Magnetococcus marinus MC-1: one gene and its partner. The protein of the gene in region 2 interacts with the protein of the main gene of each other region in a pairwise test. Links are inferred from orthologs where the notes say so. Each region holds a gene or a part of one and is shown on either strand. Other genes may lie near its edges. The genes, in order: MMC1_RS19255 and MMC1_RS15690.

Region 1 (10,468 bases), 880 kb from region 2 along the record:
CCCAGCAAACGCTAGCGCTTCTGCTCTTTTTTGCTCGTCGAGGACTCATCGGGGAGATAAAGATCCCCTTTATAACCACATCCATAAAGGACCACTAGGGTGATCACCGCTATTAACCATCTGCGCATGGAAATCTTCTCCGCTGGGGTGGCCGCTCTCGACAGCCCAATCCGTCAGGTAAAGCTCTGTTATACGTTGTTTCAGGCGTGCGGGTCTAGGCGTCTTGAGCGGGATAGAGCAGGCAGGCACCCAGGGGTATGGGCAAACCCCCACCCTGGGTCGATCCATCACTGCTCGGATTGATCCAGAGTGGGGTGTTTGTCAGAGCGGCAGGATTACAGAGCAAGCTCCTGTTTGGCCATGGCAATGGCGGTGCGTACCGTTGCAACGGCAGTGCCGCCAATGGCTTGGCGGGCATTGACGGAGGATTCCACCGATAAAATGGCCGTTACATCGGACTCAATCCGGCCATCCACCGACTGAAGGTCAGCCAGAGTCAACCCATCCAGATCCACCCCCTGCTGCTCGGCCATGCGCACAATGGTGCCCACAATTTCATGGGCCTCCCGAAAGGGAATCTGCTTACGCACCAGATAATCCGCCAGATCGGTCGCGGTGGCAAAACCCGCCCCCGCCGCCCCACGCAGGGTTGCCACCTGGGGCTGTATGCCCGGCACCATATCCCCAAACACCCGCAGGCAGGCGCGCACCGTATCCACGGCATCAAAAACCGCCTCTTTATCCTCCTGCATATCCCGGTTATAGGCCAGGGGTAGCCCTTTCATCAGCGTCAACACACTGGTTAGCGCCCCATAGACCCGCCCCACTTTGCCCCGCACCAGCTCCGGCACATCGGGGTTTTTTTTCTGCGGCATAATGCTGGAACCGGTGCAAAAGGCATCGGGCAGACGTATAAAACGGTAGGCCGGCGCACTCCACAAAATCAGCTCTTCAGAAAAACGGGATAGGTGCATCATCAGGGTTGCGCAGGCGGCCATCATCTCAATGGCAAAATCCCGATCCGAAACCGCATCCAAAGAGTTTTCACACAGACCATCAAATTCCAGCTCCCGCGCCACACTCTCCCGATCCAACGGAAAGGTGGTACCCGCCAGCGCCGCAGAACCCAACGGCATACGGTTAAGCCGGGGGCGCATATCGCTAAACCGCCCATAGTCCCGCTTGAGCATCTCATAATAGGCCATCATATGGTGGCCAAAGGTGACGGGCTGGGCGCTCTGCATGTGGGTAAATCCCGGCATGATCACATGGGCGTGCTGCTCGGCCAGCATCACCAACCCCCCTTGCAAGGTGCGAATGGCTTGCACAATGGCATCCAACTCATCCCGTAGATAAAGGCGAAAGTCCGTCGCCACCTGATCATTGCGGGAACGGGCGGTGTGCAATTTACCCGCCACCGGCCCAATGATCTCGGTAAGGCGGCTCTCCACATGCATATGGATATCTTCCAAGGCGTTGCTGTAGTGCATCTCGCCCCGGTCAATTTCACCGCGTACCTGCTGCAACCCCTGAATAATGCGCTCGGCATCCGCCTGGGGAATAATCCCTTGGCGGCCCAGCATGGCGCAGTGGGCAATGGAGCCACGAATATCGTGCCGGTAAAGACGGGCGTCATAGTCGATGGAGGCACTAAAGGCCTCCACAAAGGCGTTGGTGGGTTCGCTAAAGCGCCCCCCCCACAATTTACCCATGGGTTTGCCGTCTGACATGCGACCACTCCTAGAACGGTTGATATGGCACGATAAAAAAGAGAATCAAAAGGGATAGGGACACAGACAGACCAACTGCACCAGAGTTTTTTAGGGGGTGACTTGGCCCACGACTACCGCACGCTACCTACGGCGTCGCCCACCTGCCCGGATGCACATCCGGCTGAGGCTGGCGACCTCACGGCCTGGACCGAGCGACCACACCACCCGCCCACGGGCCGCAAGCTGGTGCTGGTGCGGGAAAGAGCCCCCACACCAGCACCCGGCCTACACGCTTAAACCTTGGGGCCGTTGCGCAGCATCGCCGCAATGCGCATGCGCAGCGCATTAAGTTTGATAAACCCATCTGCATCCGCTTGATTATAGGCACCTTTATCATCTTCAAAGGTAGCGATTGCCGGATCAAACAGTGAGTTTTCCGATTGGCGCCCCACCACAACCACATTGCCCTTGTAGAGCTTGACCCGCACCTTGCCGTTAACAAAGGTCTGCGAGGCATCAATCATCGTCTGCAACATGGCCCGCTCGGGCGAAAACCAGTAGCCGTTGTAAATCAACTTGGCATAGCGCGGCATCAACTCATCTTTCATATGGGCCACTTCACGATCCAACGTCAGCGACTCCATCGCACGGTGTGCCACCCCCAAAATGGTGCCACCCGGGGTCTCGTAAACTCCCCGTGATTTCATGCCCACATAGCGGTTTTCTACCAGATCCAAGCGACCAATGCCGTTGCGCCCACCCAACTGGTTGAGCTTGGCCAGCAGCGTGGCGGGGCTCATCTCCTGGTCATCAATGGCGACCAAATCGCCCTGGCGGAAGGTCAGCTCCACATAGGTGGCCTGATCGGGGGCCTTTTCCGGTGAAACCGATAAGACAAACATCTCTTCATCGGGCTCAACCCATGGATCCTCCAGCGCCTTGCCCTCAAAGGAGATGTGCAGCAGGTTGCGGTCCATCGAGTAAGGGACCTCACCACGCTTGTCGGTGGGGACCGGAATACCATGCTTTTCGGCATACGCAAACAGCTTGTCACGGCTGGTCAAGTCCCACTCCCGCCAAGGTGCAATGACGCGAATATCGGGACGCAACGCATAATAACCCAGCTCAAAACGGACCTGATCATTACCCTTACCCGTCGCCCCGTGAGAGACCGCTTGGGCACCTGTGGCATTGGCAATTTCAATCTGACGTTTGGCAATCAAGGGCCGCGCAATGGAGGTACCCAGGTGGTAAACCCCCTCATACAATGTGTTGGCGCGGTACATGGGAAAGACAAAATCCCGCACAAACTCCTCTTTGAGGTCATCAATGTAGATCTCTTTAACCCCAAACTTTTCCGCCTTGGCACGCGCAGGCTCCAACTCCTCCGCCTGACCCAGGTCTGCACAGAAAGCGACCACCTCACACTGATACTCATCCTGAAGCCACTTCAAAATGATGGAGGTATCCAAACCCCCCGAGTAAGCCAGCACAACCTTATCAATACCGTTGGACATCGGTCTCACCTTCCACGCTAAACGATGCTTGAGTTTAAGCCTCCGCAGGCACGCCACCCAGCATCAAAAATTCCAAAATCGCCTTCTGTACATGCAGACGATTCTCCGCTTCATCCCACACCACCGACTGAGAACCCTCCAACACCGCTGCCGTCACCTCTTCTCCACGATGGGCGGGCAGACAGTGCATAAAGAGCGCCTCGGCATCCGCCGCCGCCATCAAACCACTATCCACCTGATAGGCCGCAAAAACCGCCTTGCGGGTATCGCTCTCCCCCTCCTGCCCCATAGAGGTCCAAACATCGGTGGTCACCAGATGAGCCCGATCCACCCCCTGCCGGGGGTCCCGTACCAGGGTAAGGCTGGCATCCACCTCGCGCTCGGCAAGCTCTTTGCGCGCCGCAGAGAGTATATCCCCGTCGGGCTCATAGCCCAACGGGCAGGCCAGCGTTAAATGAAAACCATAACGCACCGCCGCCTGTATCCAGGTGTTGGCCATATTGTTGCCATCCCCCACCCAAGCGACCCGCTTACCCTTGAGCGAACCACGCTTCTCCTCAAAAGTAAAAATATCCGCCAAAACCTGACAAGGGTGCAGTGTATCGGTCAACCCATTGATTACCGGCACGCTGGCATACTCTGCCATGATCTCCACATTGGCATGATCAAAAGTGCGCACCATTATGCCATCCACATAGCGTGACAGCACCCGCGCACTATCCTTCACCCCTTCACCGCGCCCCAATTGGATGTCTCGCGATGACAAAAAGAGCGCCTTACCACCCAACTGAAACATGCCTGCCTCAAACGAGACCCGCGTGCGGGTAGAGGATTTTTCAAACAGCATGGCCAAGGTACGGCCATCCAGCGAGTGCACAGGTTCGTGCCGCTCTAGCTTACGCTTGAGCGTGGTCGCCCGTTGAAAAAGAACGGTAAACTCCTCATCCCGCAGATCAAACAAGGATAAGAGATCCCGCTTTGGTTGATTGTGAATACCCATAACCGCTTCTTCGCCATGTCGTTGATGTTCCCCCCAAAAAACACAGGAGCGAACTTAGAATAGGTCGGAGAGTACTTCCCCCAGAATGGCCAAACCCTGGTCAATCTCTTGTTCCGAGACCACCAGTGGTGGCAAAAACCGTAATACCGTGCCCATGCAGCAGTTGATCAACAGACCACGGGAAAGCGCGATGGAAGCCACCTCTTCACCCGGTGCATTAAGCTCCATGGCCACCATCAAGCCCCGACCACGGATCTGCTTAACCATGCGCCGCCCTTGTGCCAATTGGCGTAGAGCGTTCATGAAATAGTCACCCCGGGCCTGCACCGTGGGCAGAAAATCCGGGGCCAACATCACGTCCAGTGTAGCCAACGCCGCCGCCGCACTCAAAGGATTGCCCCCAAAGGTGGAACCGTGGGAACCCGGCGCAAACGCCGCCGCTACCCCACGCCGGGCCAAACAGGCCCCCATGGGCACCCCAGAGGCCAACGCCTTGGCACTGGTCATAATATCCGGCTCAATATCGCTCCACTGGTAAGCCCACATTTTGCCTGTGCGCCCCATGCCCGATTGAACCTCATCCAACACCAACAGAATATCCTTGCGGTCGCACAGCGCCCGTAGCTGGTTTAAATAGTCAGCGTCCGGTACCCGCACCCCCGATTCACCCTGAATCGGCTCCACCATAATGGCAGCTGTATAGGGACCGACCGCCTTCTCCATGGCCTCCATATCATTGTAGGGCACATAGCGGAAACCAGGTACCAAGGGCTCAAAACCCGACTGCACCTTCTCTTGTCCCGTCGCTGTCAGGGTGGCCATGGTGCGGCCATGAAAGGAGTTGGTGGCGGTAATGATCTCATAGCGGCCCGGCTGGCCGCGATCCTTCATATATTTACGCACCAACTTGATGGCCGCTTCGTTGGCATCGGCACCGCTGTTGCTAAAAAACACCTGATCGGCAAAACAGGTGGCCACCAGTCGCGCCGCCAGCGCCTCTTGGTTGGGAATACGGTAAAGGTTACAGGTGTGGGTTAATTTCGCCACCTGCTCCTGCACCGCCTTGACCACAGTTGGATGACTGTGACCCAGATTATTTACACCGATACCGGACAAAAAATCCAGATAGACCCGTCCATTGGTGTCCCACAAGCGCACCCCTTCACCCCGTTCAAAGGCCACAGGATAGCGTCCATAGGTGGACATGATCGAACTCACTTTGTCGCTCATGATCCCCAACCCTCTCACCCATTAAAAGGCACCTGACCCAGGCAAACCGGACAAACCCAACACTCTGCTCATGGTGCCACCAAAATGTGGGATTTCCGAAAAACTTCCTTTTTACCCGATCCCGCGCTGCGAATCCAGATAACTCGTACCATGAACCCCATATTTCACCCTTTTTCCATCCTACGTGCCCCACACCCACTCAAATCCATGCCACAATCGCCTCAACACCAAAAACGCAAAAAGCCCAGCGGAGCCGGGCTTTTTGTTGGCAGATTCGGTCAAACAACCAAAACTGTTTGCATCAGATATAGAGCGTGATGTCCGCGTTGCCAGCCTCTTCAAAAAACTTAGCCGCACCCGCATACTCCAGCTCATCCAGCAGCTCTTCATGTTTGAAATCAAACAGATCAACGGTCATTTGACACGCGATCATCTTGACTTCAGCTTCCAAGGCCAACTCCATCAGTTCATCAATGGAAGCCACGCCCTTTTTCTTCATCTTGTCCTTCATCATCATGGTGGCCATCGCTTCCATACCGGGCAGCGCTTGCACCAACACGGGCATAGGGACAGGCATGGGCATGGCAGGGTTGCCCAAGGGTGAAATTTTCAGATTGCGTTGTTTTTTCACCACTTGTAGACCATAAAAGGTCCAGAAGATGGAAACTTCATAATCCAGCGCAGCGGCGGTGGTCGCCAGGATCAGCGGGGGATAAGCCCAGTCTAGCGTACCTTTGGTGGCGATAATCGCCATTCTCTTTTGATCGGACATGCGTCCCCCCTATCAGATTAGCACTTCTCAATTTCGTAATAGAAAACGTCACCGTTCTCCGAAGCCTTGACCATTTTGTTACCGGTCTGGGTGCAAAAAGACTCGAAGTCCTTGGCGGAACCGGGATCGGTGGCCTCAACCGACAGGATCTGACCAGGTTGCATATCCTTGAGTGCCTTTTTGGCCTTCAGAATTGGCAGGGGGCAGTTCAGTCCTTTAGCGTCCAGGTGCTTATCAGCCATGCTTCATTTCCTCCGTTGGGGCCGTTTGGGGCCACATGATTCCACAGTATTAGTACTACATGATAATCTACTATAAGGTAATCGGTTCGGGGGGCGATGCAAATGTTTTTTTTACACCTCTTGCAAGTTTTTCACAGAGTTCCCCCACCATATCAGCTGGATAACAACCCATTTTATGCTATCAAGCTTCTGTATTTATGGCATTTTCAAAATAGATATTGAACCCTTAAACAGGCACGCCTACACCTTATTTTTTTTCTCATACCACAAGCAATTACGGGGGGTTTTCTCCATTATGCCAAGAGGGAGCACCCATCTAACCCACAGGGTCTATAACTATTTTTTATTTGTGCAACGTCCCACGCAAAAAAATGACAGATTAGGAACAAGGTATGCATATAACGCAATGACAACCGGTTTATGAAGGCTCTTCTCTGCTATTTGAACAGAAATGGGCACTTCGGATTTCAACCACCCCTTTTTTCAGAAATCGGCCCATGTTCAGATACATACTGGTTCTGTTTATCCTAACGATGATCCTATGGATGTTAGCAAAATTGCGCGATATTCGCGAGCGCCGTGCAGCCGACATCATGCCAACCGATGAGCACACCGTGCTGTTTGGTCTTTTTTTGACACTCTCCAAAGCGGCGGTATCCTATTACCGGGATTATGGAAACTACCCCACTATTATTCAGGGTGCCCCCGACGGCATGGTGGAAAAAGGCTATTTGGAGCACTCGGAACTGGCCAATATGACCAACGTGTTACCGCTCTTTTCCATCGTTATTGCCGAATATAATGGCTATGGTATCTGCCTGGAAAATTGTACGTCATCCATCACCGAAGGCATTTTGGAACGCAACAGCGACATGGGCGGTAAACTCCACTTTATGGACCATAAATCCGACCGTTACGTTACTCTTACTCCACCCATTCGTAATGACTTTATCAACCTGACGCTGCCGTTGCCGTTGAAACCCAAATCCGCTTAACCATGGTGTTCACGGTAGCATTTAAAAAAACGCGCTTAGGCCATTGGCTTAAGCGCGTTTTTTAATGCCAACAAAGGCCCTTAAAGACGGTGCAGAGCCGTTTGCTACGGCAGACCTGCACACCCACCCCCAACAAAGGAAGGGACGGCTCACTCTTAAGGCCTGATGACAGCATGACCGGCCTATGTTGTAGCAAGGGCAACATCACTATGGCCTTGCTACAACGTGTGCCGCTACCCCATGCCATCAAGGCTGGAGTTGAACCGGGTGAGAGCTTTTGCGAATGGCCTTGGCGATCTGTTTGGCCAGCTCCTGATCCGATGGGCTATCTTGCCAACCATTGGCTGTCTGCAACTGTTTGAGCACCACCACCTTAACGGTACCATAGGGTTTGGTACCCGTAACCAAGATATTCAATCGGTAGCGTACATCGGGCCGGTTTGGGTCGACTTTCCAATCGGTCGCCACAAAACCGCCATTGCCATCCGCTACTTTAATGGGCAGTGCCATAACCACTTGCAACGCACCTGCATAGAGCTTTTCGCGGCGGATATCCTCTTCGGTCTTGCCACCCCCACCCCCCAAAACCCCGTCCTTATCCCCAAACAAAAAGGTGGAATCTTCTGCACTTTGGCCTGCATAGGGGTTATCCAGAGCCATCTCACCCCTGTCTCTGGCCTCGTCCAGCACTTTTTTCTGGCCAAATTTAGCCAGCGGATGTTTATCCACCTTATTATCACTGCCCCAAAATCCTGAAGAGCAGCCGTTCAACCCTAGCGTAAGGGCAATCAGCAGTGCTATGGCATAGCGATTTCCATGCATCGTTAAAACTCCTTGGTGTGATCCGTTAGCCCCGCTGATTCTGACGCATTTGTAGACGAGGGAAAAGGGCTTTTGTACAGAAACATTACATCGGAAAGCTGCAAAAAATGGGAGGGGGATGTTAGGACCTTTTATGCATAAAAAAAGGAGGGGTTTCCCCCTCCTTTTTTCAGAGACTAACAAGATGAGGCTTTAGATTAGAAAGCCATCTTGATGGAAGCTTCAACAAAACCGGCGTCGTCGATGTTGCTCACACCGTTGTTGAAACCAGCACCCTTGTCGAAGTTACCATAAGCACCACCGATCATCAGGGTGGTACCGGTGTCGATTTCGGTAGAAGCGAACAAGGAACCAGCGATAGCAGAGTCGAACAGACCGTCAGCAGCGGTCACAACACCATCGTTGTTCAGGTCTTTTTCAACAACAGCGACATAGTCCAGTTGGGGAACAATTTTCCAACCACCGGCCATCACAGTCAGACCCGCGCCGATACCCCACAGGTTGCTGGAAGGATCGGTGCTGCGCACAGCATTACCACGGTCAGCAGCGGTTGCCCAAGTGCCCAGCAGGTCGGTACCACCGGGACCACCCATGTCCCAGGTGTTGGACCAAACCATGTTGTCGTCAGAAATGCTGTCAAAGTTTTTGGAAGCATAGAAGCCATAGGCATTCCAAGCGCCGAAACCGGTTTTACCGTTCAAGCGCACAGCACCCAACCAACCGGCTTTATCCAACTGGTTGGTGTTGTTGCCACCGGTGTAATCCGCACCAGCTTCATACAACAAGGTCGCGGTGTAGTCGATACCAGCAACGGCACCTGAACCAGTCAGACCCAACCAGTTGTCTGATACGCTAGGAGCAGCGGCGAAATCATAACCAGCATTCAGGTGAGCGTAGGTCAATTGCAGGTTTACGTCTGCAATTTTGCCCAGTACGCTGACGGCATACAGATCGGTGTCATCGGTAGAGCTCTGAACATCGGTCTCAGTCACTTTAACGTCAGCCGCAATCACGGTTACGTCGCCGAAAGATTTGGCCAGCAAGAAGGTACCGAAAGCGGTAGAGTCATGGTTGACTAGGATGCCATCGTTCAGCGTGATGGGCATGTTACCCATTTTCAGAGCAACACCGTAAGCTTCGGTCTCTAACCAAGCTTGCTTCACGGTGTTTGCAGCAGCCACGGCACCAGCTTGACCCAGCACGTTGGAGTCAGCACCCTCAACGGTACCGTCAACAAAACGGAATTTCATGTGGGCGTGGGTTTTCTCGGAAGCTTTGAACTCGGTGTTCACTTCCAGACGGTGACGCATGGCATTGGCGGACTCGTCAGCAGTACCGGTACCATGGGTGTCAGCCAGGAAGTCACCATCATACAGACCACCTTCCACGGATTGAACGCGGAACATGTAGTAGCCCTTCATGGAGACGGTGCCGGCCTCGGCAACAGGAGCCAGGGCAACAGTAGCGAGGGCAGCAGCGCCCAAAACCAGACCTTTTTTCATTTCTAAATCCTCACAAGATGGTAGGAAAAAATTTAACAGACAGGGTTGCTACTAGCACCTATCGGGCCATCTTCCGTAACCCTTAAGCGGTGTTTTCGTTTGCTGTCCCTTTTTTGCGACATAGTGTTGCTCAACTGCAACAGTGATGACGCTTTTACCATGCCCATTGCACGATTGCAAACAAAAAATAGCGACTGCTATTGCGCGCTTGGTTAGGATGCTTGTTTTAATAATGATTCCATCATTTTTTCAAGCTCTTCCATGCTTGCATAGTTTAATATGATTTTTCCCTTTCCTTTGGCATGTGTAATGCTGACACGGGTAGCAAAGCTCTGGGCAAGTTGTTCCTCCCAGGTGGTTATGGTGGTATCTTTTTGCCGCCCCTTAGCCTTTTTCTTTGTCGCATCTTTGCTACTGTCCTCGGTTTCTTCAACCTCTGCCAGTTGCGCATGGTCACGCACCAAGGCTTCGGCATCCCGCACTGACAAAACTTCGTCAATAATGCGGTTGGCCACAATGATCATAACCCGCACGTTGTCACCCAACCCCAAGAGCGCCCTAGCGTGACCAGCAGAGATCTTCTCCTGCTCCAACAACTCTACAATGGGTTGGGGCAGCTGTAATAAGCGTAGCGCGTTGCTCACGGCCATGCGGCTTTTACCAATACGCTCACCAA
Region 2 (10,572 bases):
CTTAGGGAGCAGGAGTTAGATGAGGGAAAATTAAAACTGCGCACCGCATTGGAGGAGAGAGAGAAGGCCCTACAGTGTGCAGAGCAGGCCAACTTGGCAAAGAGTGATTTTCTGGCGAATATGAGCCATGAAATTCGCACGCCGCTGAATGCCATTATCAACCTGAGCTATCTTATATTACAGACGCCGCTGACGTCAAAACAGTCGAATTATCTGGAAAAAATTGAATCGGCAGGGCGTACTTTGCTCGGGGTAATCAACGATATCTTGGATTATTCCAAAATCGAGGCGGGGCATCTTGTGCTGGATCACGTCGCCTTCCAATTAGATGATGTGATCAGCAATGTTGCCAACATCGCCATTGCCCGCAAAGAGGATAAGGATCTGGACCTGCTCTATCACGTGACGCCCAGCACACCCACACAGATGATGGGCGACCCCATGCGGTTGGGTGCCGTGCTGATCAATTTGACCAACAATGCTATTAAATTTACAGAGCATGGCGAGGTGGTCATTCGGGTGGATGCCAAGCAGCAGCGTGAGCAGCATTATCTTCTCCATTTTTCCGTGCAGGATACGGGTATTGGTATCTCTGCTGAGCAACAAAAGCGCTTGTTCCAAAGCTTCAGCCAGGCGGACAGCTCCATTTCTCGCCGATATGGGGGGACCGGTTTAGGGTTGGCGATCAGTAAGAAATTGGTTGAACTGATGGGTGGCACACTCAGCTTGCAGAGTGTTGTTGGTCAGGGCACCACGTTTGAATTCACCATTCCCTTGCAAGCCGTTGAGATCAAGCCTGATGAGGTGCCCTCTGCCACCAGCCTCAATGGTGTGCGCGTGCTGGTGGTGGACGATAATGCAACAGCACGGGAGATTCTTGAAGAGCAACTAAACGCGTTTCATATGGAGGTGTGCAGCGTCGCTTCGGGCGAGGCGGCGTTGGATGTTTTACACCATGAGCCCCGCCCAGAGTTGATCTTGCTGGATGATCAAATGACCGGGTTGAGCGGGGTAGAGACGGTGCGGCGGCTACGCGGCCAAATCAATCTGGCGCGTATACCCGAGGTGCTTATGCTGTCGGACCATGGCCGAGAAAAGGTGCGTCAGGAGGCCGAGGCGCTTGGCATAACCCACTTCATGTGTAAGCCCATTTCGCCCTCGGTGCTGTTGGAGACACTGCTTGAGGTGCGTGGTGAGTGCTTGCCGCGCAAGCAGCGCTCGCGTCGTCCCCTTATCCATCCGGAGCTTAGGGATGGTCTAAGCGCCATCGCGGGGGCGCGTGTCCTGTTGGTGGAGGATAATGCAATAAACCAGGAAATCGCCATAGAGTTGTTAGGCTATGCCGGGGTAGCGGTCACACCTGCTGCCAGTGGGCAGTCGGCACTGGACCTGCTCAACAGCGAGGCCCCTTTTGATCTGGTTTTAATGGACATTCAAATGTCCGATATGGATGGCTATGCAACCACGCGTCAGTTGCGCCAGGACCCCCGTTTTAAGACGCTGCCGGTGGTGGCGATGACGGCCCACGCCATGGTAAGTGACCGTGAAAAGGCTTTGCAGTTGGGCATGCAGGACCATATACCCAAGCCCATAGAACCCGAGCAACTTTTTGCAGCACTGGTACAATGGATCAAACCGCGACAGGCCAACCAGCAACCGCTCAATCTCTCTCCGCAAGCCCCTAGGCCGCTAGAGGAGATGGTCTTGCCAGAGCTGACCGGTGTTGATGTACAAGCAGGTTTGGCCAGGGTGGGGGGCAATGCGGAGTTGTTGCGCAAACTGCTGGTTCGGTTTGCCCAGGAGAACAGTGCTATAACGCAGAAAATTTCTAATCTGGCGACGGAGAACCCAGCTCAAGCGGGAGAGTTGATCCATTCATTTAAAGGGGTTGCTGGAAATTTAGGGATGCCTCAGGTGGCCAAGAGTGCACGCGCTGTAGAGTTAGCTTTAAAGGGTTCTGAATCTCTTGATGCGGCCTTGCATGGGCTCACGCGGGTTTTAGATCCCATTTTAAAAGGGTTGTCTAAGCTGGATACCACGCTTGAAGAGGCCTATTCAGAAGCCCAGCCTTTGGAACCTGCGCGGGTATTGTCGCGGATTGAGGAGATGTCTGCCATGTTGGAACAAGATTTTGCTGTGGCACAACATGTTCAGGGGCAACTGCAAACGCTGTTACAACAGAGCCGATACGCCCATAAATTCCAGCAGGTAGTGGCGGCGATGGATGAATTTGATACGGACCGGGTGCAAGCTCTGCTTACGGAAATCGCTGGGCAATTGAGCCAGCCTGCATAAAAAAGTGTTCAGCGAGTTGCTAGGGTCTGGCTCGGTAACATTACGCGGAGGGTTGATACGTCTGGTTCGTGACGATTTTGAACATGGTGTCGAAACGAGCAGCCAGCAGCATGCGTAAAACCAAGTTTGTGGGGTTACGCAGGGTAATGTCTGCCTCTGCTTCACCAGCATGCGCGCGCAACATAAGAAACATGCCGAGTACCGAGCTATCCAAAGATTTTACCTGGCTCAAATCAATACAATAACGAAAGCTTGGGCCAGGTGTAAGGGGGAGATAAGCGTTCTTAAATTCCTTGAATATGGCATGGCTAAAGCTACCAACCAAAGAGATAACCAGTTCGTTGTCATTCAATGAAGTATGAATGGGCATGTCGCCTCCACTGAAAAAAATGTCGTCGTGTTACCTACGCTTGGAACGGCAAAACAGTCGGAAAGATGTTCCGGCCTGGTTGCGCGGCCTATGTCGTGGGTCAGGGTTTGTCATCCTTGCTTTATGGTTCATGCATATATCTGTAACGCCAAGTAACGATTAACCTGGTTGGATGAGTTTCCCAGATTTAAAGGCGCGACGCAATAAAATATCTACGCATTATACATAAAATGGTATGTGGCTGCGTTTTGCAAAAAGTTTTGTTTAAAATGCATTAACCCGATGAAAAGCGGCAAGGAAATATTTTTTTCAGGCTAAACCTTATATGATTTCAAATAAATCAATATCATAATCTGTTAAGTGCAAGGTGTGAAATTGTCTTGCTAAACCTGTTTTTGGGCGCACAACGGGGTTAGGCTCCACGCGTACGGGATGGTGCCCTATGCGCAGCCTCATGGTGGTCTGCGAAGGGGGCGGGGATACTCTTCACTATGAATGCACAGCACACCATGTTGACCTGCACAGCAATGTAGCCCTCATGGCACCGGCTCGGCGGCGCGGTAGCCATTGGCGTGCGTGGCTGCCACAACCCTCGATTGTTCGCGGAATGGGGGCAATTAAGGCGATGGCCAAAATGGTCCTATAGAGCGCGTTGTTAGAAAACCTCGCTTCCTGCGGTGAAGAAGATAATGTTAACTGCGCCCAATAAATATATGATGTCCAACAGCAAGCATAATAAATAGTATCAATGAAAAAACAATAAAGAGTATAAAAAAATAGAGCAACAATAAGCGCGGCCCCTTGTTTTCAGGCGTGTCATAATAAAGGGAACCCGCTAGGCCGATAGGTTGGCCTTTGTAATATCCATAAATTTGGTTGTATCCAACAATAAAAAAATAGCCGCGACAAGATACGCGCCATAATCTTCAGGTTGGAGGATAAGATAGAGAAGAGCAAAAAAATGTCATATATTCTATCAATATTAAATTACTAATTTAACCAAATTTCATCATTATCTGTGTCTTCTCTATCTTTTTCCATGAGCTTTATGGTCCTTTAGGTTTAGAGCTCGCTGTATGAGCCAACCCACCAGCAAAAGAGGTAAGTTTTGCTGCTTTTGCGGGGGCAAAGCCAAGTCCACTCAGAACGATTCAAGAATAATCTTCAGCTTCCAACCCACGTATTACGTCAATGGCCAGCGCACCAGCTCCAGCTGCGGCGGCTGTACCAGTACCGATAGCAGCGGCAGCACCCGCAGGAACGACAAAAGGAGCCAGCGCAACCATACCTAGACCCAGGGCAGCGCCATCCATAATCTGGTTCACCGTATCCTTGCCTTCCTTGACAACGTCGTGATGCAGGAGGGATTGAGGATCTTGCCCAGCCTGATGAGGCTTGCCCTGCTTATCAAGCCATACACCATCGGCTCGACGCGTTGCGACCAAACTACCCCGTTGATAGAGCCGCCCCTGATCAGGCTGAAACGTGTAATGAGTAGCAAGATGGCGAGCACGATGCACTGCATTTTGTGGCAGTTCGTCCGACCGATCGCACTTCCTATCTCATCACACCGCTGTTTGCTCACTTGGTCAAACAAATCTGTCGGTGTGAGAGCGGCGTGATTCACCCTGCTTGGCTTAGAGTGTGATGGCGAGGCGTTAGTGGTGTCAAGTTGTTGCTTTACCAGACTCTGTTGGGTTTGGGCGGCATTGTTTTTGAAAGTCAATGTGCGAAGTTTAGCCGCAGCAAGGGTGTTTGCAAGCGGTCTACGCCCATTGATTGAGTGAGCGGGTTAGATGTATTATAAAAGTTATGATGCATGTTGCTGGTTTTATCGTGTTCTTTGATCAAGTTCTGCAAATGGGCTGGAAATTGGGTAACACCCTGTTTAAAGGGGTGAGGTGCCAAACCCTGCTGTTTGAAGGCTTTTTGGTGATAGAGAGGCTTGGGAGAGGGTCTGAGTGCAACGCATTTATAGAATTGCCGTCCTTGTTCTTGAGCGGCAGGGTTGAACCAAAATGGAATGGGTAGGCAGACGGGCCTTTGAGTGGGATGGGGAAGTTTTTTTATCGCTAATATTCCCAAAAAAGGGGGAGCGTTGCGCATTACGCATAATAAGCATATAAATACCGTATAAATGCATAATTAGACGGCACAAGATTATACAAAGCTAAAAATTGCATAAAACGCAATATAATACTTCCACGAAAGCTTTGTTGCTGGATGTTTAATGAAAAACGTTCTTGTTTTTTTGCCTCGATGCATTGCACGCGCACGAAGCACTTTTCAACCGGGTTAAGCAGGGGCTCTCCTCAAGGGAGCGGACACTCACTGTTTTGGGGAACGGTTAGATCGTCTTGGCATGCCCTATACAACGAAAGGGGAGGGCCATGTGGTCCTCCCTTTTGGTTGTTAAGGAGATGGGGTTATAAAATTTGATCCACCTCATGGTTGCGCACCAAGGTCATGGGCTCCATGTTTTCAGAAGCGCGTCGACGGGCGCTCTTGGCCTTGGTTATGATCTGCTTGTGGGTTGTACCCATGGGCTGTTCTGGTTTGGGAAAACCCAGTAGACCAAAGGGACCGATCCAGGGATAGTCGCTAACCCGCCCATTGTGTATGGCACCACCGGCCATGGCATCGGGCGAGGGCTCCACATAATCCGTAATAGGGGACGGAGGACCCATGTTAAACGGATTGGAGGTGGAGTTTCCGTTGAGGATCTGGTCAATGGGACCGCGTTTGTCCATGGCGCTTCTCCTCTCAAGGCTAATAGCCGTAGGTGGCCCTAAACCGGTGAGGGTCACACCATGGCCCAACCCAACCTTTTTATTGCCGGGCGCGGGGCCGTGGGCAAGGGGGCTAAGCTGTCATGCCAGTTTAAACCGGCTCAGGTAAAAGATGGGCATATAGGGAACCTTTGCATGGCCATCTTTGAAAATCAGATTAGAACGGCTCATAGGAGGATTGCAACCGCTTATTTTTTGCAAAGCCTCCATGAAATTGGGTAGCGTCTGGTGGCACTAAAGTTACACCCGCTCCACGAAAAGGCTGGCTGCCATCACGCCAACACTATGTTTTAGCGGAATCCCCACCATTCAATATCACTATTAGCGTCTCATAATAAAATAGTTGACAAAGTTGGTGGGGTATTTAAAATGGGTACTACAGCTGTACTGCTTTTGGGTGTGGTTGTGGGGGTAAAGTTGACTGATTTTATCAACTACTGCGTAAGCCGGGTGGCCCATGTTTAAAACCATACGTGACGACATCGCTGTAATCTTTGACCGTGACCCGGCTGCTCGCAATGTCTTAGAGATCGTGCTCTGTTACCCTGGCGTACACGCCATGATTGCTTATCGCTTTTCCCATAAATTATGGCAATGGAATTTTAAACTGGCCGCACGTTTTATCTCCCATGTGGGGCGGGTGTTGACCGGTATTGAGATCCACCCTGGGGCCAAAATTGGTAAAGGCTTTTTTATTGATCATGGCATGGGTGTGGTCATTGGCGAAACCTGTGAGATCGGCGATAACTGCACCCTCTATCACGGCGTAACCCTGGGGGGGACCACTTGGAACAAAGGTAAACGCCATCCCACCCTTAAAGATGGGGTGGTGGTGGGGGCCGGGGCCAAGGTATTGGGGCCGATCACCTTACATGAAGGGGCACGGGTAGGTTCCAACGCGGTGGTGGTTAAAGATGTCCCGCACGATACCACCGTGGTGGGTATCCCGGGGCGCGAGGTGCGGGCGAAAAAAGAGTTAAGCCCCGATCAAGCCCATGCTTTCCCCTCTTACGGGGTAGAGGGGCAGATGCCTGACCCGGTCGCCAAAGCGGTAACCTGTGTGCTGGAGCAGATGCACCAAATGGAGCGCCGTCTGCACACACTAGAAGAAGAAAAACGGGCACTCGTGGCCCAGGAAACCGAACAGCAACCCGATAAAAAGCGGGCCTGAGAGGGGGAGTCATGCGTTTAACCACGCGAGGACGCTATGCCGTGACAGCGATGCTGGATCTGGCCCAGCATGCCAACCGGGGTCCCGTGACGTTGGCAGAGATCTCCAACCGTCAGCAAATATCGCTCTCCTATCTGGAGCAGCTGTTTGCCAAATTGCGTCGTGGTGGATTGGTGGGTAGTGTGCGCGGCCCCGGTGGGGGTTATCAGTTGGATAGAGGGGCCGAACAGATCTCAGTGGCGGCCATTATCCGCGCGGTGGATGAACCGATTCATGCCACCTCTTGCAAGGATAAGGGCACGGAGGGGTGCCGCCGTGATACCCGCTGCATTACCCACGATCTGTGGGCACGGCTGGGGGAGCATATTTACCACTATCTGGAGTCGGTTTCATTGGCCCAGTTGATGCGGGACGGTTCAGCCTTGGCCATGCTGGGCGAGGCCGAGGTGGACCATACCGAGATGGTGCTGCGGGGTCCCCATTGAGCATCTATCTGGATCACAACGCCACCACGCCGACCCGCCCCGAAGTAGTGGAGGCGATGTTGCCCTACTTCAGCGACAAGGCTGGTAACCCCTCATCCGTACACAGTGCGGGGCGGGCCGCCCGCGAGGGGTTGGATCGAGCACGGCGCCAAGTGGCGCACCTGCTGGGGGTACACTTTAGCCAAGTGCTGTTTACCAGTGGCGGTACCGAGGCGAACAATCTGGCCCTTTTTGGCATGGCGGCGCAGTTTGGTTTTGCGGGCCATATGGTGACCACCACGGTGGAACACCCCGCAGTGGGGCGGGTGGTGGATGCCCTAGAGGCGCGGGGTATGCGGGTTACCCGCTTGCAGCCAGACCAGCAGGGGCGAATTGGCACTGAAGCGTTGCAGGCCGCATTGCAGGAGGAGACCCGCTTGGTCTCCATCATGGCGGCCAATAATGAGACCGGTGTGCTGTTGCCGGTGGTGGAGATGGCGGCGCTGTGTCGGGCACGAGGGGTGCTGTTGCATAGCGACGCGGTGCAGTGGGTGGGTAAAATGCCCCTGGATTTGGCGGCAACCCCCATCTCTTTAGTGAGCCTCTCCGCGCACAAGTTTGGTGGCCCCAAGGGGGTTGGTGCGCTGGTGGTGGATAGCGCCATTGCCCCTCATGCGCAACTTCTCGGTGGTGGGCAGGAGCGGGGACGCCGCTCCGGCACCGAAAACCTGACCGGCATTGTGGGGTTGGGGCGGGCGGCGGAACTGGCGATGGCGGAGATGACCGAGCAAGCCCAGCGCTGGCGTACATTGCGCCAGGATATGGAGCAGCAGTTGGTCACGGCGCTACCGGAGCTGGTGATCTATGGGGCGCAGGCCCCGCGTCTTCCCAATACCACAATGCTGGGTTTGCCCGGTATGGATGGTGAGACCCTGGTGATGCAGTTGGATCTGGCAGGGGTGGCGGTGAGCAGCGGCAGTGCGTGCAGCTCGGGCCGCACCGAGCCCTCCCATGTGCTCAAGGCGATGGGGGTGGATACAGAGACCGCCCGGGGGGCGATACGGGTCTCTCTGGGGGCGGAGAGCCAGCAAAGTGATATAAACCAGCTTGTTCAAGCATTGATCAGCAGCGTTAAGCGGCTGAAAGATATGGCGGGCATGCGGGTATAAAGGCCGGTGTAGCCGGTAGGAGTGGGCAGTTGGTTGCCTGCGTGGGGCGTTTTGACGCCATCAACGGAAAGTCAGAGCGGGTCTTGGTTGGGAACAGAGATCCGGGCTCGGCATTGAGGATGTACGGATGAGCATGCCTATTTATATGGATTATCAGGCCACGACCCCCATGGATCCGCGTGTGTTCGAGGCGATGACCCCGTGGTTTGTGGAAAAATTTGGCAATCCTGCCTCGCGCTCCCACCCCTATGGCTGGGAGGCTGATACGGCGGTGGAAAATGCCCGTCAGCAGGTGGCAAGCAGCATTGGTGCCGATCCCCGTGAGATTATCTTTACCTCTGGCGCGACAGAGTCGGACAACCTCGCCATTGCTGGGGTCGCTAAGTTTTATAAAGACAAAGGCAACCATATCATCACCCCGGTGACGGAGCACAAAGCGGTGTTGGATACCTGCCGCTATCTGGAGCAGGAGGGGTTTGAAGTAACCTACCTGCCGGTGCAGAAAGATGGCTTGGTGAATATGGCCGAGCTGGAGGCCGCCATTACCGACAAGACCGTGCTGGTTTCGATCATGGCGGTGAACAATGAGATTGGGGTGATCCAGCCTTTGGCCCAGATTGGTGCCTTGTGTCGCCGTAAAAAGGTGTTTTTTCACTGTGACGCTGCCCAGGGCGTGGGTAAAATGCCCATTGATGTGAATGAGATGAATATTGATCTTATGTCTATCTCTGGGCACAAGATCTATGGTCCTAAAGGGATTGGCGCTCTCTATGTGCGGCGTCGTCCTCGGGTGCGGGTCAACGCCATTATCCACGGTGGTGGACATGAGCGGGGCATGCGCTCGGGCACCCTCTCTACCCCGCTGATTGTGGGGTTGGGCGAAGCGTGCCGTCTGGCCACGGAAGAGATGGTGGTAGAAGAGGCACGGGTGCTGCGTCTGCGTGAAAAGCTGCGCACGGCCCTAGAGAGCCAAATGACCCATGTGCAGACCAATGGCTCGTTGGAGCATCGGATAGCAGGCAATTTGAACATCTCTTTTGAGTATGTCGAGGGCGAGTCCATGATGATGGCCATTAAGGATGTGGCGGTCTCTTCGGGCAGCGCCTGTACCTCGGCCTCGTTGGAGCCCAGCTATGTGCTGCGCTCTTTAGGGCTTAATGATGAGATGGCACACACCTCCATCCGTTTCGGTTTAGGCCGATTTACCACGGAAGAGGAGGTCGATGCGGTGATCAAGATTGTCACCGGTGCGGTGGATAAATTGCGTGAAATGTCGCCACTGTGGGAGATGGTACAAGAGGGTATTGACCTCTCCAGCATCAAGTGGGCAGAGCACTAAGCCAACCAGAGAGCCGTAGGGCTTGCCATGCGGCGGTTTGGCATTGGGCAGCTACAAAATAGACAGTAAACAGAGCCTTAATGGGCTTTAACATAAGGAGTATCAACCATGGCATACAATGAGAAAGTGCTGGACCACTACGAAAAGCCCCGCAACGTAGGCAGCATGGATAAAGATGCAGATGATGTGGGAACCGGCATGGTGGGGGCGCCCTCATGCGGTGATGTCATGAAGCTACAGATCAAGGTTGACGACAATGGCGTGATTGAAGATGCCAAGTTTAAGACCTTTGGCTGCGGCAGTGCCATTGCTTCCTCCTCACTGGTGACGGAGTGGATTAAAGGTAAGACCATTGATGAGGCACTGACCATCAAAAATAAAGATGTGGCCGAAGAGCTGGCGCTGCCACCGGTAAAGGTTCACTGTTCGGTGTTGGCCGAGGATGCCATTAAGGCGGCGGTTAAAGATTATCGTGAAAAGCAGCAGAAGAAGGGAGCCTGATCATGAGCGAGCAACAGCAAGGGGTGACCATTACCGAGAAGGCTGCGGCCCAGGTGCAAAAGATGCTGCAAGGGCGCGGCACACCCGATGCGGCGGTTCGCATTGGGGTGGGCACCTCCGGTTGTTCGGGCTTCAGCTACAAGCTGGAGTATGCCGACCAGCTTGAAGAGGGGGATATGGTCTATGAGGCCCACGGGGTACGTGTGGTGGTGGATAGCAAATCCCTGCTCTATATGGCCGGTACCCAGATGGACTATGTGACGGAAAACTTTAAATCCGGCTTTACCTTTACCAATCCCAAAGAGACCAGTCGCTGCGGGTGTGGTGAGTCGTTTAAGGTTTAAGCGGTGTAACGGGTAAGCGTAAGGGGTGTGAGGTTGCGCTTCGCACCCCTTTTTCGTGGGTGTTGTCACAAAGGGGTGGTTCATGTCACTGCATGCCTGTTGGTCCTGCAAGGGGCCGGTTGAAGCCTCG

The links.
Region 1: the proteins of MMC1_RS15690 (region 2) and MMC1_RS19255 interact in binary tests that used the Escherichia coli proteins (3 or more experiments, as listed by UniProt). The link is inferred for Magnetococcus marinus MC-1 from one-to-one orthologs.

Annotation. Positions count from the first base shown.
Region 1 is NC_008576.1:4,697,647-4,708,114, forward strand. What follows is about bases 4,862-7,574. They hold MMC1_RS19255 (sulfurtransferase TusA family protein), read right to left. Parts: upstream 6,474-7,574; coding sequence 6,249-6,473; downstream 4,862-6,248. Other genes in these bases: MMC1_RS19245 (aspartate aminotransferase family protein), read right to left, coding at 4,862-5,459; dsrE2 (sulfur carrier protein DsrE2), read right to left, coding at 5,761-6,231; MMC1_RS19260 (hypothetical protein), read left to right, coding at 7,019-7,468. Outside these bases: LPS translocon maturation chaperone LptM, read right to left, coding at 12-128; argH (argininosuccinate lyase), read right to left, coding at 336-1,730; MMC1_RS19235 (argininosuccinate synthase), read right to left, coding at 2,006-3,229; argF (ornithine carbamoyltransferase), read right to left, coding at 3,264-4,229; more of MMC1_RS19245, read right to left, coding at 4,284-4,861; MMC1_RS19270 (DUF3576 domain-containing protein), read right to left, coding at 7,715-8,290; MMC1_RS19275 (hypothetical protein), read right to left, coding at 8,488-9,792; MMC1_RS19280 (ParB/RepB/Spo0J family partition protein), read right to left, coding at 10,005-10,468. UniProt on the Escherichia coli protein: Sulfur carrier protein involved in sulfur trafficking in the cell. Part of a sulfur-relay system required for 2-thiolation during synthesis of 2-thiouridine of the modified wobble base 5-methylaminomethyl-2-thiouridine (mnm(5)s(2)U) in tRNA.
Region 2 is NC_008576.1:3,827,393-3,837,964, reverse strand. Bases 7,675-10,491 are described here. They hold MMC1_RS15690 (IscS subfamily cysteine desulfurase), read left to right. Parts: upstream 7,675-8,385; coding sequence 8,386-9,597; downstream 9,598-10,491. Other genes in these bases: MMC1_RS15680 (HesB/IscA family protein), read left to right, coding at 10,101-10,442; iscU (Fe-S cluster assembly scaffold IscU), read left to right, coding at 9,706-10,098; MMC1_RS15695 (cysteine desulfurase family protein), read left to right, coding at 7,675-8,258. Outside these bases: MMC1_RS20520 (MASE3 domain-containing protein), read left to right, coding at 1-2,295; MMC1_RS15725 (STAS domain-containing protein), read right to left, coding at 2,336-2,665; MMC1_RS15720 (hypothetical protein), read right to left, coding at 3,817-4,185; MMC1_RS15710 (hypothetical protein), read right to left, coding at 5,092-5,415; cysE (serine O-acetyltransferase), read left to right, coding at 5,912-6,625; Fe-S cluster assembly transcriptional regulator IscR, read left to right, coding at 6,637-7,110; more of MMC1_RS15695, read left to right, coding at 7,107-7,674; Fe-S protein assembly co-chaperone HscB, read left to right, coding at 10,525-10,572. UniProt on the Escherichia coli protein: Master enzyme that delivers sulfur to a number of partners involved in Fe-S cluster assembly, tRNA modification or cofactor biosynthesis. Catalyzes the removal of elemental sulfur from cysteine to produce alanine.